3 regions of the Arthrobacter sp. ISL-69 genome follow, and region 3 is predicted to be linked to each of the others. Evidence: riboswitches for the same ligand, from Rfam matches in the RefSeq annotation. Region 3 holds a riboswitch; each other region holds the start of a gene.
The links. Region 3 has a riboswitch for thiamine pyrophosphate ahead of thiD (bifunctional hydroxymethylpyrimidine kinase/phosphomethylpyrimidine kinase). Riboswitches for the same ligand answer to the same signal wherever they lie in the genome.
Positions count from the first base shown of each region.

Region 1: it holds a riboswitch for thiamine pyrophosphate, as region 3 does, so the genes downstream of both, thiC (phosphomethylpyrimidine synthase ThiC) here and thiD (bifunctional hydroxymethylpyrimidine kinase/phosphomethylpyrimidine kinase) in region 3, are expected to answer to the same signal.
Region 2: it holds a riboswitch for thiamine pyrophosphate, as region 3 does, so the genes downstream of both, thiO (glycine oxidase ThiO) here and thiD (bifunctional hydroxymethylpyrimidine kinase/phosphomethylpyrimidine kinase) in region 3, are expected to answer to the same signal.

Region 1 covers NZ_JAGGPO010000015.1:18,879-24,110, reverse strand. The annotation lists gene ffh (signal recognition particle protein) at 1-403, shown strand, start outside; gene J7I79_RS09945 (alpha/beta hydrolase) at 485-1,219, shown strand; gene thiC (phosphomethylpyrimidine synthase ThiC) at 1,188-3,071, opposite strand; TPP riboswitch at 3,066-3,173, opposite strand; gene J7I79_RS09935 (amidohydrolase family protein) at 3,259-4,341, shown strand; gene J7I79_RS09930 (VOC family protein) at 4,426-5,232, shown strand, end outside.
Region 2 covers NZ_JAGGPO010000018.1:449,063-454,294, forward strand. The annotation lists gene J7I79_RS14505 (RNB domain-containing ribonuclease) at 1-831, opposite strand, end outside; gene J7I79_RS14510 (ferritin-like fold-containing protein) at 873-1,547, shown strand; gene thiE (thiamine phosphate synthase) at 1,544-2,263, opposite strand; TPP riboswitch at 2,290-2,409, shown strand; gene thiO (glycine oxidase ThiO) at 2,396-3,703, shown strand; gene thiS (sulfur carrier protein ThiS) at 3,700-3,936, shown strand; gene J7I79_RS14530 (thiazole synthase) at 3,942-4,757, shown strand; gene J7I79_RS24780 (4a-hydroxytetrahydrobiopterin dehydratase) at 4,788-5,232, shown strand, end outside.
Region 3 covers NZ_JAGGPO010000024.1:77,765-82,996, reverse strand. The annotation lists gene J7I79_RS17765 (Rne/Rng family ribonuclease) at 1-2,983, shown strand, start outside; TPP riboswitch at 3,088-3,185, shown strand; gene thiD (bifunctional hydroxymethylpyrimidine kinase/phosphomethylpyrimidine kinase) at 3,168-4,760, shown strand; gene rplU (50S ribosomal protein L21) at 5,084-5,232, shown strand, end outside.

The sequences.
Region 1 (5,232 bases), on a different contig from region 3:
CGTTGCCCCCAAGATCATCAACGGTTCACGCCGGGCGCGCATCGCCAAGGGCTCGGGCATGCATGTCTCGGACGTCAACGGCCTGCTGGAGCGGTTTGCCCAGGCGCAGAAGATGATGAAGAAGATGGCAGCCGGCGGCGGGATGCCCGGGATGCCCGGAATGCCGGGCATGGGCGGCGGCGGAGGTGCCCGCAAGGGCGTCAAGAACGCGCCGAAGAAGAAGGCCAAGTCCGGAAACCCGGCCAAGGCCGCCCAGGAACTCCGCGAAGCCGAGGCCCGGCGCGCGAACGCGGGGAAGGCACTTCCCAGCGGCGCCGCGTTCGGCCAGCAGGGAGCGGACTTTGATCCGTCACAGCTCAACCTGCCCAAGGGCTTCGACAAGTTCCTCGGCGGGAGCAAGTAGTTCCTGGCGGCGAAGTCATCCGCACGGGCAACTCCGGTGTCTGCTGGCCGGAATGTCCGGCGATTGCCATAGGGTTGGTCCATGTTTAAGCAGCGCGTAGTGTTCGTCCACGGTTCGGGGGCCTTCGGGTCCGCCGCGTGGCCCAAGCAGCACGGCATGGCCTTGGCCTACGACGCTCTGTTCCTTCGCCGCCATGGCTTTGACGCTGCCGCGGAACCCCTCGAATCGGACTTCCAGGCCGACGCCGACATTGTTCTGGGTGCTTTGGCGGACGAGGGCCGGGGCGCCGCCGGCGGGCATGTTGTGGCGCATTCCCAAGGTGCCATCGCGGCCATGATGGCGGCCGTCGAACAACCGGCCCTGGTGCATTCCCTCACGCTCGTGGAGCCCGCCTGCCTGTCCCTGACCGCCGAACTGCCGGCGACCGCCGCACACCGTGCCCTGATGCAGCCGCTGTTTGATGTGCGGCACCGGCTCGGAGATGATGACTTCCAGCGGGAGTTCGTCCGGCGGGCGTTTTCCGTGCACAGCGACAACCCGGCGACGCCGGAGGCGCGGAGTGCTGCCCGCCGGCTCCGGCTGCAGGCACCTCCGTGGGAGGCTCCGCTTCAGATCGTGCCCGGAGTCCCCACCCTGGTGCTCACCGGAGGCTGGGAACCGCTTTATGAGGAAATCGCCGGCTACTTGCGCGAAACCGGTGCCCTGCACCGCGTTGCCGCGGGCGGACACCGGCCTCAGGACTCGGTGGAGGGCGACCGGTTCATCCGGTCGTTCATCGCAGAGATCAGCCGGCGTCAGCACTCACAGGCGTCTTAGCGGTTCCTTCACCGGCAGTGCTGCGCGGGCCCGGCCCCTTCGGGGCAGGAAGGTTAAGCTCCGGCAGGTAGACCTTGCCGCCCGCGGCAAGGAATTCGTTGCTTTTCTCACGCATGCCGGCAGCCATCTCGGCAAGGGCCGTCTGGGCCTCGGCTGAACCGTATTCGTCCCTGATGTCCTGGCTGATGCGCATCGAGCAGAACTTGGGACCGCACATCGAACAGAAATGGGCAGTCTTCGCCGGCTCGGCAGGCAACGTCTCGTCATGAAACGCTTCCGCGGTGACCGGGTCCAGCGACAGGGCAAACTGGTCCCGCCAGCGGAATTCGAACCGGGCCTTGGACAGCGCGTCGTCACGTTCATGCGCGCCGGGGTGGCCCTTGGCGAGGTCGGCGGCGTGGGCGGCGATCTTGTAAGTGATCACACCGGTTTTGACATCGTCCTTGTTCGGCAGCCCGAGGTGCTCCTTGGGTGTTACGTAGCAGAGCATGGCCGTGCCGTAGCGGGCGATTTCCGTGGCGCCGATGGCCGAGGTGATGTGGTCGTAGCCCGGGGCTATGTCTGTGACCAGGGGACCGAGGGTATAGAACGGGGCGCCTTTGCACAGTTCCTGCTGGCGTTCCACGTTCTCGCGGACCAGGTGGAACGGCACGTGGCCGGGGCCTTCCACCATCACTTGCACGTCGAACTCCCAGGCCCGCTGCGTCAGTTCGGCCAGGGTGTCCAGTTCGGCGAACTGGGCGGCGTCGTTCGCGTCAGCCGTCGCACCCGGCCGCAGTCCGTCGCCCAGCGAGAACGCGACGTCGTACTTGGCGAAAATCTCGCACAGCTCGTCGAAGTGCGTGTACAGGAAGTTTTCCTGGTGATGCGCCAGGCACCACCCCGCCATGATGGCGCCGCCCCGGGACACGATTCCGGTGACCCGCTTGACCGTGAGCGGTACGTAGCGGAGGAGAACCCCCGCGTGGATGGTCATGTAGTCCACGCCCTGCTCGCACTGCTCGATCACGGTATCCCGGAAGATCTCCCAAGTGAGGGCGTTCGCCTCGCCGTTGACCTTCTCCAGGGCCTGGTAGATCGGTACCGTACCGATCGGGACCGGGGAGTTGCGGATGAGCCATTCCCGGGTGGTGTGGATGTCGTCGCCGGTGGACAGGTCCATCACCGTGTCGGCGCCCCACTGGGTGGCCCACTGCAGTTTGTCCACTTCCTCGGCAATGGAGCTGGTAACTGCCGAGTTGCCGATGTTGGCATTGATCTTCACAAGGAAGGCCTTGCCGATGATCATCGGTTCGGATTCCGGGTGGTTGATGTTGTTGGGGATGATGGCGCGGCCGGCAGCCACTTCGCTGCGGACGAGCTCCACGTCGCAGTTCTCGCGGAGGGCAACGAACTGCATCTCGGGCGTCACCACACCCTGCCGTGCGTAATGCATCTGTGTGACAGTCTTGCCTTCGACGGCGCGGCGGGGCACGGGCTGCGCGCCCTTCCACTCCGCGGATGCGGCGCCGCGGCGCACTGCCGACTTGCCGTCGTCAAGCAGGTTCCGTTCCCGGCCGCTGTAGGGCTCGGTGTCGGCCCGGGCTTCGATCCACCGGGTCCTGAACGGTTCCAGGCCCACCACGGGATCGCTTCCGGGCCCCGCTGTCCGGTACACCCGGAACGGGGGGTTGGCGGCGCCGCCCGGAGAGTCCTCCAGGGCAATTTCGGTCACCGGCACCTTGATCCCGGTGGCCTCGTCGGCGATGAACGCCAACGAATGGGACTTCAGGGACTGCGTTTCAATCGTGCCTGACTTGCCGGAGTCGGTGTCGTTTTGGGCAGGGATCAGCTGTGTTTCTTGTGTATTCATGGAATACTCACTTCCTTCGCCGGCATTACCCGGACAGGTTCAACGGTCGCAGGCCGCGTCAGCCCGATCTCAGCCCCTGCAAGGGCACCCGTGTGGTCGTAAACGAAGCTACCACAGGGCCGGGCAGTCCCTTTGTCACATGGCGTTCACGTCCGGCGGCGGCAGCCCGCCGGACTAGGCTTGAAACATGGCTGGCATCATCGAATTCAGCGGGACCGTGCTCACCGCCCCGGACCAGGAACGGCACGGCCTTTGGGCTGTCGACGGCAGGCTGACGTTCAAGCGGCCGGCCGTTCCCGCCGATGTTGTGCTGGAGGGCTGGGTCCTGCCGGGCCTGGTGGATGCGCACTGCCACATCGGACTCGGACCCGTCGGGGACGTTACCGAGTCCCTGGCCGAAGAGCAGGCCATGACGGACCGGAACGCCGGTACCCTGCTGGTCCGCGACGCCGGCGCCGTGCACGACACGCGCTGGCTCCAGCACCGTCCCGAGCTGCCCAGGATCATCCGGGCCGGCCGGCATGTTGCCAGGACGAGCCGCTACCTGCGGGGATTCGCCGTCGAGGTTGAACCGGACGGCCTGGTCGAGGCAGTGCGGAAGCAGGCACTCGCGGGCGACGGCTGGGTCAAGCTGGTGGGGGACTGGATCGACCGGGGCGCCGGCGACCTCGCGCCGTCGTTCCCCGCCGCCGTGGTGCGGGACGCTGTCCGCGCCGCCCACGATGAAGGCGCCAGGGTGACCGCGCACTGTTTCGCCGAGGACACGCTGGATGACATGCTCGACGCCGGCATCGACTGTATCGAACACGGAACCGGCCTTCTCCCGCGGCACCTGCCCCGGTTCGTGGAACAGCGCGTCCCGATTGTGCCCACGCTCATCAATATTGCGACCTTTCCGGAGATCGCCGACCGGGCCGAAGCGAAGTTCCCGCGCTACGCAGCGCACATGCGGGCGCTGTGGCAGCGGCGGAACGAGCGGATCCTGGAAGCCTACGAAGCGGGCGTGCCGATCTACGCCGGGACCGATGCGGGCAGCGTCATCGGCCACGGACGGATCGTGGACGAGATCCACGCGCTCCATGCGGCCGGCCTGCCGGCGGAAGCGGCGCTGGACGCGGCGTCATGGGCAGCGCGGGAATGGCTGGGAGCCGACGGCATTACGGAAGGTGCCAGTGCCGACGTCGTGCTGTGCGCACAGGACCCCCGGACCAGTCCGGCGACGCTGCGGGATCTCAAACACATCGTGCTTCGGGGCACTCAGCTCCGCTAGGAATAAATTGAAGCTTCAAGTAATTTAACTCTATGTAATCGTCGCCGGATGCCGGTGGCGGAGTTTCGGGAGTTTGGAGTTGCCATGACCACAGAATCCAGCAGCAAGGACCTGCTGCCCGCCGATCTCGCCATGGGCACGGTGATGCTCAAAGTGGGCAACATGAAGCTGATGACGGACTATTACCAGCGGGCGCTCGGGCTGGAGCCGGTGGCCGAGCAGGATGGCGGCGTGTACCTTGGCCGGCGCGGAAGGCCCTTGGTCCACCTGGCGCCGGCCCCCGGACTGAACCTTCCCGCCCGGGGTGAGGCCGGACTGTTCCATACAGCGCTGTTGTTCGAGGACCGGCCGTCGCTCGCTGCCACGGTGGCCTCCGCGGCCCGGTATGAACCGGGGCTGTTCACGGGCAGCGCGGACCACCTTGTCAGCGAGGCCTTCTACTTCAGCGACCCGGAGGGCAACGGCATCGAGCTCTACTGGGACCGCCCGCGTGAGGCCTGGTCCTGGGAGGGCAGCAACGTGGTCATGGACAGCCTTGCCCTGCCGCCGCAGAGGTTCCTGCAGGAACACCTGACCGAGGAGGCAGTGAGCGGTCAGCGGGAGACGCGGGCCGGCGTCGGGCACGTCCACCTCCAAGTTGGCGATGTGCAATCAGCGCACGACTTCTACGTGGGCACGCTTGGTTTCGAGAAAACCGCAGGATGGCACGGACAGGCCCTGTTCGTCTCGGCTGGCGGCTATCACCACCACATGGCCATGAACGTCTGGAACAGCAGGGGCGCAGGGCCGCGGCAGGACACGCTGGGCCTGGGTGAAGTCCTGATCGAAGTTCCCGAGGGCGACGACGTCGGCGCGCTCGCTGACCGTTTGCGGGTGGCCGGCGTCCAGCCC
Region 2 (5,232 bases), on a different contig from region 3:
CAGGAGGGAACGTTCATCCGGCGCCGGCATGGTGCGCAGGATGCCCACCTTGCCCTCGAGCATCAGGTCCGCGGCGGCCATGCCGGTCATCAGGGAAATCTGGGCGTTCCAGTCCTCCACGGGGAGGGGCGGCGCCGCGACGATGCGGTAGCCGCCGTCGGGCAGTTGCTGGATTTCCTGGTCCGGCATGTTCAGGCTGGCGCCGCCGCGCAGCCTCTCCAGTTCCACGCGTTTGAGCCCCACCTCCCTGAGGAGCTGCAGGACCGGGCCGGCACCGCCCGAATCGAGGTCCTCCTGGACGTTCTTATAGCTGAGTTTGGCCCGGCTCCGGATCCTGGCCCGGCGCACCAGCACCGACTGCACGTGCGCTGCCTCATCCAGCTCGAACTCCCAGACAAACGCGGCGCACAGTTGGCCGGAAAGCAGGCTGCCGGCGCTTTCGCTGATGACTTCCGGATGGAGCGGGATCCGCCCGTCGGGGGCGTAGAAGGTCTGCCCGCGGCGGCGGGTTTCGGCGTCGAGTGCCCCGCCGGGCTGCACGAAGGACGGCACATCGGCGATGGCGTAGAGCACCTTGTAGCCCCCGCCGGACCGTTCAATGAACAGGGCCTGGTCCAGGTCCGTGGAGGAAGGGGGATCGATGGTCACGAATTCCACGTCCGTGAGGTCGAAGTCAGGCATCTTGTGCTCCGCAATGGCCGCCAGCGCATCTTGAAGGGCATCATCAGGGAAGGGGCCGGGAAGCTCCAACTCCGTCCGGAGCGCGTGCAGCGCCTCGGCCAGACGGTTGGTCTGCTCGTGGACACTTGGAGTCAGGCGATGATGTGACACGAAAGTCAGATTAGCTCGATTTGCGCCATTAGTCTTGACTGATGAGCTCATCCCCGGCTGACACCGCTCGTTACAACCGCTTCGTGGCAGACCTGTTCGGAATGATGGCCTACGGGGAGCTGTCGGCCTTCGAGAGATTCTCAGCGGACGCGCGGCATTCGCCCACCCTCCACGACCGTGCCGTGCTTGGCAGGATTGCCGTGGTGGAGTTCCGGCACTACGAGCTGGTGAGCTCCCGGCTGGCCAGTATGAACATCGACGCCGAGGACGCCATGCTGCCGTTCCAGGCTGCCGTGGATTACTTCCACTCCCGGACGCGCCCGGGGGACTGGTTCGAATCCCTGATGAAGGCCTACGTCATCGACACGGTCTCAGCCGACTTTTATCGGGCCATCTCGCAGTATGTGGATGCCGCCACGCGCGAACTCATCGAACAGATCCAGGACTCCGAAGCGACCACCGAGGTCCTCCGCGAACGGCTCAAAGGCGCCCTGGCCGATGACCCCAGGCTCGCGTCGAGACTTGCGCTCTGGGGCAGGCGGCTGCTGGGCGAAGCATTGACCCAGGCACAGCGCGTCAGCTACGAGCACGCCTTCCTGGCAAGCCTGATCGGCGGCGAGGACAACGCCGCAGCGAAAGAGCTGGTCAGCGGGCTGATCTCCGGCCTGGCGGGGAACCATTCACGGCGTATGACGCAGCTCGGCCTGACCGGCTAGCTGTACTGCTGGCCGGCGTCGAGCGCCGCCAACAGCGACTTGGCCGCTGCGGCCGGGTCGTCGGCTTCGGTAATGGCGCGGACCACTACGATGCGCTGCGCTCCGGCAGCCACCACTTGTTCAACGTTGCCCAGGTCAATGCCGCCGATGGCGAACCACGGCAGCAGCGGACCGCCAACGGTCCCTTTAGCCGCGCTGTCAGCTGTTTTGTCTGTTGTTTTGCCGCTGGCCCCGGCCGCGTAGTGTACCAGATCGAGGCCGACGGCGGCCCGGCCCGGCTTGGTGGGAGTGGCCCACACCGGCCCTACGCAGAAGTAGTCCAGTCCGCCGGGACCGGCAACCGCGGCGATGGCGGCGTCGATCTGCTCCGGGCTGTGGGTTGACAGGCCGATCACGGCGTCATCGCCGAGGAATTTCCGGGCCGAAGCCAGGGGAAGGTCCTTCTGCCCGATGTGGAGTACCGGGGCGCCGGCGAGCGAGGCTATGTCGGCGCGGTCGTTGACCGACCAGAGCCGGCCGTGGCGGCGGGCCGCAGCCTCCAGCACTTCAAGCAGCTCGAGCTCTTCGGCGGCCTCCAGGTTCTTGTCCCGGAGCTGGATGATGTCAACGCCGCCGGCGTAGGCGGCATCGACGAAGTCTTCGAAATCGCCCCGGTCGGTGCGGGCATCGGTGCAGAGGTACAGGCGGGCGCTGGTGAGGACGGCGTGCTCGGTCATGGCACCAGCCTAGTTCCTCTAAACTGGGGTGGTACCGCGGGAGCCCGCTGCAGCTGTCACAAAGCTGCAGGGCTGAGAGGGCGTCAGAGCCGACCGCTTGACCTGATCCGGTTAGTACCGGCGTAGGGAAGGATGACAATGAACCCGCAACCCGCAGCAGGCCGCCCCGCCGCGCGCACCCGGGAAATCAGCGCCGACGTCGCCGTCATAGGCGGAGGGGTCATCGGCCACGGCATCGCGTGGGAAGCCCGGCAGTCCGGCAGGTCCGTGGTGCTCATCGACGACGCACCGGGGACGGGCGCCAGTTGGGCCGCCGCCGGCATGCTGGCACCAGTGAGCGAACTCCACTACCAGGAGGAACAGCTCCTGGAACTCATGCTTCACTCCTCGGGTCTGTGGCCCGCCTTCGCCGCAGGCCTCGAGGCGCGGGATACCGGCGGCGGAGCCACCGGCACCGGCTACCTCACGACGTCGACCCTGGCCGTAGGGGCCGACGCCGCCGACCGCCGGGCGCTCGCCGACCTGCGGGGAGTCCAGCGGGCAAGCGGCCTCACAGTGGAACCTCTTACAGTCAGGGAAGCACGGGCCCGCGAACCGCTGCTGAGCCCCGGGATCTCCTGCGCCTTCGACATTCCGGCCGACCACCAGGTGGACCCCCGCCGGCTCCTCGCCCTGATCGCGGAGTCCCTGGCAGAATCCGCCGTGCATGAGCGGGCCGCCGGCCTGCTCTGGGAGGACGGGCGGGTCAGCGGGGTCAGCCTGGCCGGGGGAGGCACCGTGCACGCCGGGGAGACCATCGTTGCCAACGGGCTGGGGTCTGCGGCCCTGGGCGGGCTGCCAACCGGCCTGAGGCTGCCGCTCCGCCCGGTGTACGGCGACATCCTGCGCCTGCGTGTTCCCGCTTACCTGCAGCCGCTGGTGACATCAACTGTCCGCGGCATGGTCCACGGAATCCCCGTCTATATCGTTCCCCGGCAGGACGGAACGGTGGTGATCGGGGCGACGCAGCGCGAAGACGCCCTCGCCGCTGCGGGCGTTGAAGGCACCGGCACAGGACCAGCGGCACCTGCCGAGGCCGCCGTTTCAGCCGGCGGCGTCTACCAGCTGCTCCGCGACGCGCAGGTGCTGGTGCCGGCCGTCGCTGAACTGGAGCTCCTGGAAGCCACCGCGAGGGCCCGTCCGGGAACGCCGGACAACGCGCCGCTGCTGGGGCGGGTCGCGGACGCCCGCACCGGCCGGGACATTGGGGGGCTGATCATTGCCACCGGATTCTTCCGTCACGGCGTCCTGCTGACGCCCGCGGCCGCTGCCATCTGCAGGCAGCTGATGGACGGCAACGCCGATCCGCGCTGGGCGCCGTTCCGGCCCGACCGGTTCTCCCGTTTTCCGGCACCGTCCGCAACCACAGTCACAATTGACCCGAACAAGGAAACAGCATGAACATCAAACTGAACGGCACGGCCCACGCAGTCGACGACGGCGCGTCCGTCACCACCCTCATCAGCCAGGTCACCGGCAGGAACCTCGCCCCCAACGGGCAGGCTGCCGACGGCCAGAAACTGGGAGTGGCGGTTGCGAGGAACTCCGAGGTAGTGCCGCGCAGCCAGTGGTACGTCACGGCGCTCGCCGAGGGCGACGACGTCGAACTCGTTACAGCGGTACAGGGAGGTTGAGCATCATGGCAGGAACCACGGTTGCCGGCGCGGCACATGCACAGCAGGCGGCGGACCCCTTCATTGTGGACGGTGTTCCGCTGGGGTCGCGGCTGATCATGGGCACCGGCGGTGCGCCCAGCCTGGACGGGCTGGGGGCGGCACTGATCGCGTCCGGCACGGAGCTGACCACGGTGGCCATGCGCCGCTACTCGCCGGCCGAAACAGGCTCGCTGTTCCAGCTCCTGGTGGACCACAACATCCGGGTCCTGCCCAACACCGCCGGGTGTTTCACGGCCAGGGACGCAGTCATGACGGCGGAACTGGCGCGGGAGGCGCTGGAAACGGACTGGGTCAAACTCGAAGTGATTGCCGACGAACACACGCTCCTGCCGGACGCCGTGGAGCTGGTGGACGCCACCGAGCAACTCGTCAACCGCGGGTTCAAGGTGTTCGCCTACACCAACGACGACCCCGTGCTGGCGCTGCGGCTGGAGAACCTCGGAGCCACCGCTGTGATGCCGCTCGGCTCACCCATCGGTACCGGTCTGGGCATCCTGAACCCGCACAACATCGAACTCATTGTTTCCCGGGCATCCGTTCCCGTGGTGCTGGACGCCGGCATCGGCACCGCGTCCGATGCTGCGCTCGCCATGGAACTGGGCTGCGACGCCGTCCTGCTGGCCACAGCGGTGACCCGGGCGCAGAATCCGGCGATGATGGGGGAGGCCTTCAAACACGCGGTCATCGCCGGTAGGCTGGCGAAAGCGGCCGGCCGGATTCCGCGCCGCGAGCACGCTCTTGCGTCGTCGGCCATGGAAGGCCGGGCGGAGTTCCTCTAGGCAGTCCAAGACCATCCAAGGGAGCCAACGGTGACCGGCAAGGAAGACGTTCTTACCCGACCCCGGATTGACGCCGCGCTGGCGGACCTTCCCGACTGGAGATACCGGCTGGGCGGCCTCGTGACTGTCTACAAAACGCCAACGGCGGCCGGTGCGCTCGAGCTGATTGCCGCCGTCGGGCGCCTGGCCGAGGAACAGAACCACCACCCGGACCTGGACTGGCGCTACAACCGGGTCTTCATCCGCTACACGTCCCATGATGCCGGCACCGAGGTGACGCAGCGTGACGTCGCCGCCGCGGCAGCTGTCAGCCAGGCCGCCGCTGCTGCAGGGGCCGCCGCGGAGCCGGGGCTGTACCGGACCGTGGAGATCGTCATCGACACTGCCAACCCGGGCGAGATTTCCGAAGTCTGGCGGACAGCCCTTGGTTACCGGAAAGGCAGGTACGGGGACCTCGCTGACCCCTACGGCCGCG
Region 3 (5,232 bases):
AGCCCCGGCTGATGCTGCACCCGTGGAAGACGTCGCGGTTGAAGCCGCCGTCGTTGAAAAGCCCGTCCGCCGCCGCGCCTCGCGCGCCAAGGCCCCCGCAAAAGCGGCCGCCACCGAACCCGCTGCTGAGCCGGCCCCTGCCGAGGAACCTGCGCCGGTCGTCGAGCCTGCGCCGGTCGCGGAGACCGCACCCGCTGCTGAAGCAGCAGCACCGGAGGAAGCAGCAGCTGCCGAGCCTGAAGAGCCCGCCACCGCGGAGGCCAACCCGGTGGGCGCGCTCTTCCTTGAGCCCGGCTCGGTCACTTCCATGATTTTCCAGGCACCCGACCTGAGCAGCGTGGTCCGCCCGGCCACGCCCCCCGCGGTCACCCCCGCTGCGGCCGAGGAATCTGACGAGGAAGAAACCGGCGACGACGGCGATGCTGACGCCGGCGGCGCCCGTCGCCGGCGCAGCCGCGGACGCCGCGGCCGCAGCCGCGTGACCGAACGCGAAGCGACCGGCGAGGCCGAAGACGCCGAGGGCGCCGAGGGCGCCGCTGACGAGGACGCCGATGAGGAGTCCACCCGGACTGCGGAGGACGGCGTGACATCCCGCCGCCGTCGCCGCCGCCGCCGCGGCGACCAGGATCTTGAGCTCACCGGAGGGGAAGGCGACGACCCGCCCAACACCGTGACCCGTGTCCGTGCCCCGCGCGCCGCCAGCGAGGCGCCCGTCAACAACCGCGTAACATCCGTCAAGGGCTCCACCCGGCTGGAGGCCAAGAAGCAGCGCCGCCGCGAATCCCGCGACACCGGCCGCCGCCGCACGATCATCACCGAGGCCGAGTTCCTGGCCCGCCGCGAATCCGTGGACCGCCAGATGATCGTCCGCCAGCGCGACGACAGAATCCAGATCGGCGTCCTCGAAGACGGCGTCCTGGCAGAGCACTTCGTGTCCAAGACCCAGCAGGACTCCCTGATCGGCAACGTCTACCTGGGCAAGGTACAGAACGTGCTGCCGTCGATGGAAGCCGCCTTCGTGGACATCGGACGCGGCCGGAACGCCGTGCTGTACGCCGGTGAAGTCAACTGGGACGTGGTCAACCTCGAAGGCAAGCAGCGCCGGATCGAGAACGCACTGAAGTCCGGCGACTCCGTGCTGGTCCAGGTCACCAAGGACCCGGTCGGCCACAAGGGCGCCCGCCTGACGAGCCAGATTTCGCTGCCCGGCCGCTACCTCGTCTACGTTCCCGGCGGTTCCATGACCGGAATCTCCCGCAAGCTGCCCGACGTCGAACGCAACCGCCTCAAGCGGATCCTCAAGGACCGCCTGCCGGAAGATGCCGGCGTCATCGTCCGCACTGCAGCCGAGGGCGCGTCCGAGGAAGAGCTCACACACGACATCAACCGCCTGCGCGCCCAGTGGGAAGGGATCGAAGGCCAGGCAACGTCCACCAAAATCCTCGCTCCGGAACTGCTCTACGGCGAACCTGACCTGACCATCAAGGTGGTCCGTGACGTCTTCAACGAGGACTTCTCCAAGCTGATCGTCTCCGGCGAGGAAGCCTGGGACACCATCGAGGCCTATGTCACCTACGTGGCTCCGGACCTCGTGGGCCGGCTCGAGAAGTGGACCAAGGACACGGACATCTTCGCGGCCTGGCGGATCGACGAGCAGATCCACAAGGCACTCGACCGGAAGGTCTTCCTGCCGTCCGGCGGTTCCCTGGTCATCGACCGCACCGAAGCCATGACCGTGGTGGATGTCAACACCGGCAAGTTCACCGGCAGCGGCGGCAACCTCGAGGAAACCGTCACCAAGAACAACCTGGAAGCGGCCGAGGAAGTCGTCCGGCAGCTCCGGCTCCGCGACATCGGCGGCATCATCGTCATCGACTTCATCGACATGGTGCTCGAATCCAACCGCGACCTCGTGCTTCGCCGCATGGTGGAGTGCCTCGGCCGCGACCGGACCAAGCACCAGGTGGCCGAAGTGACCTCGCTGGGACTCGTGCAGATGACCCGCAAGCGGATGGGCACCGGGCTGCTGGAAGTCTTCGGCGAGCAGTGTGAAGCCTGCGCCGGCCGCGGCATCGTCACCCACGACGAGCCCGTGGAACACCGCCGCGCCAACGTTGTGGCCGCCGAGCATCACGTACCGCGGACGGAGAGCCAGCCGGCCCCGCGGACGGAGCGCAAGAGCCGCCGCCGCGGCAAGGGCGGTCAGGCTCCCGAGGCCGCTCCGCTGACGCCGGCCGCGGTACATTACGAGCCCACCGATGCCGAGCGCCACGCCAAGGCCGAAGCTACCCGCGCGGCGCTGGCCAACATAGCCGCCGCGGCGCACGCCGCCCACCTGCACGACGCCGAGACCGGCCATGCCGCCCCGGCGGCTGCTGCTGCCAAAGCGGCAGGGCAGGCCCACGCTGCCCAGTCAACGCCGGCGCAGTCCGCTCCCGCCACGGCGCGGCCGGCCAAGGTGTCCGACGCCGAGGCGGCTGCCGCAGGGCGGCCGGCTGCGGTCCTGACCTTCGGCGGCGAAAAGGTTGCGCTGCCGTTCGTTGAGCACGCAGGGGAATCGCCGGCCACGGGCGCGGCGCTGACCCTCGACCGCCTGGCCGAGGCGTTCGCGCACCTTGGCGGGCCTGCAGCGGCTGAGCGCCCGGCGGCACCGGCTGAGCAGCCGGTTCAGGCGGTCCAGGCCCCGGCAGCCCGGGTTCCGGCTACGCGGGCCCCGGCAGTCCAGGCTGCTGAAGCCGACTACACCGACCACACTGCGGTGCAGGGCCGGGCGCGCCGTCCGCGCCGCAACCGGAGTGCGAGCCGTGCCCAGGGCGCAGCGAACGAAACGTCCGTGGAACACCACGAGACGGCTCCGGTGGCCGCGGCAGGGCATACCCACGAGGCCAAGGCACCGGAACCGGCAAAGAAGGATGCGCAGGCAAAGGCTCCGGCCAGCGCACCGATCATCCTCGGCGTGGGAGTGCCGGCCTCCGAGCTCTGATCCACCAGCCGACTGACACCGCGGGTGCGGTCCGAACCGGGCGTAGTAATACGCCGGATTCGGGCCGTACCTGCGAGTCCGTTAAAGGAAAACAGCTAGGCTGGGGGACTGACACGGGGTGCCGCGCACAGGGCCGGCTGAGATCCACACCCGTTGAACCTGTCCGGCTAGCACCGGCGAAGGGATGTCTCCTTTGTCTTCATCATTCCTGCCCACCCCCGCCTCCACAACGGGGGCCGGATCCACCCTGGACGCCGCCCTGCGCGCAACCCCGCGGGTGCTGGCCATCGCCGGATCGGACCCGTCCGGAGGGGCGGGGATCCAGGCGGACCTCAAGAGCATTGCCGCCAACGGCGGTTACGGCATGGCTGCCATTACCGCCCTGACGGCACAGAACACCCACGGCGTCCGGGCCGTCCACGTTCCCCCGGCGGACTTCCTGACCGCCCAGCTTGAGGCCATCAGCGAAGACATCAGCATCGACGCCGTCAAGATCGGCATGCTGGGTGACTCCGCGGTGATTGCCGCCGTCCGCAGCTGGCTGGTAAAGGCCCGTCCCGCCGTCGTGGTCCTGGACCCTGTTATGGTGGCCACCAGCGGGGACCGGCTCCTGCAGGAGGCCGCCGAAGCGGAACTCCGTGAACTCCTGCCACTGGCCGACCTGATTACGCCGAACCTCGCAGAACTTGCGATACTCCTCAACGAGCCCCTCGCGGGCGACCGGGAGGCGGCACTGGCCCAGGGCAAACGGCTTGCCGCCCAGGCCGGCACCACCGTGCTGGTTAAGGGCGGACATCTCGACGGCGGGGAATGCCCCGACGCGCTCGTCAACACCGAAGGGCTGCTGGCCCACGATGTTGTGGTGGTCGACGGCGGCCGGATCGCCACCCGGAACAGCCACGGGACCGGTTGCTCCCTGTCGTCGGCCATGGCCACCGTGCAGGCAAGGCTGGGGGACTGGGAGTCGTCCTTGCGGGCAGTGAAGCCGTGGCTGCAGGGGGCGCTCCGGGAGTCCGGAGTGCTGGACGTGGGAACGGGCAACGGCCCGGTCCACCACTTCCACCATCTGGTGCCCAGGGGCCAGGACGTTCCGGCGGAAGGCCAGTTCGCTGCAGTACTCCGGCAGGACGCAGGACCGGACCTGGATGCCATCTACGGGCTGGACTTCATCCGCGCACTGGCCGACGGTTCCCTCACGGAACGCCACTTTGCCTATTACCTTGCCCAGGACGCCATCTACCTGAACGGCTACTCCAGGGTGCTGTCCCGTGCTGCCGCGATCGCCCCCACCGAGGCCGAGCAACTGTTCTGGGCACGGTCGGCACAGCAATGCCTCGAAGTCGAGTCCGAACTGCACCGGACGTGGCTGAGTACCCGGACTGTGGACTCCGGACTGGGGCCGGTGACCAAGTCCTACGTGGACCACCTGCTGGCCTCGTCTGTTTCCGGTAGCTACGGAGTGCTCGTGGCAGCGGTACTCCCGTGCTTCTGGCTGTATGCCGAAGTGGGGGCCACGCTGCACGGGCAGTTCCTGGCCGCCGGATCGCCGTCCGGCCACCCGTATGCCGAATGGCTGCGGACGTACGCGGACGAGGAGTTCGCCGCCGCCACCCGGCAGGCGGTGCGGATCACCGACGACGCCGCCCGGGCCGCCTCGGAAACGGAACGGGAGGCCATGCGGCTGGCTTTCCGGCAGTCCTGCCGGTACGAGGTGGAGTTCTTCGACGCGCCGCGCCTGCACGCTGAACCGGAAAGCCTTCCAAAGCCGGTAGGATAGTGGGGCACGGTTCCGGAAGTCGTTGCAGTGGCAGGCCGTAAAACACGGAGTGTCGCCTATCACGTACTACCACCGGAGCCAGCCTCATTTGCGGCCGAAGGCAAAATTAGCGTATTCTAGATCTTCGGTGCTTACGCCAACACTTGGGTTATGACCCCGGATAAGACTGTTTGGAATTACAAGCGGAATTGTTCGTGGGATAACTCATGGGTTCCCCCGGGGAATCCACCGGCGTTGAGGCACAGCGTGAGCCAGGCCAAACAATTGGACCCAGGTTCCGCACGCAAATCTAGTAATAAACGTCGAGAGAAGTGAGTTCCCCAGTGGTGTACGCGATTGTCCGCGCAGGCGGCCGCCAAGAGAAGGTTTCCGTTGGAGACTTCGTTACCCTGAACCGCGTCCCCGGTGGAGCCGGCAGCACCATTGAGTTGCCCGCACTGCTCCTGGTAGATGGTGACAAAGTCACGTCTGC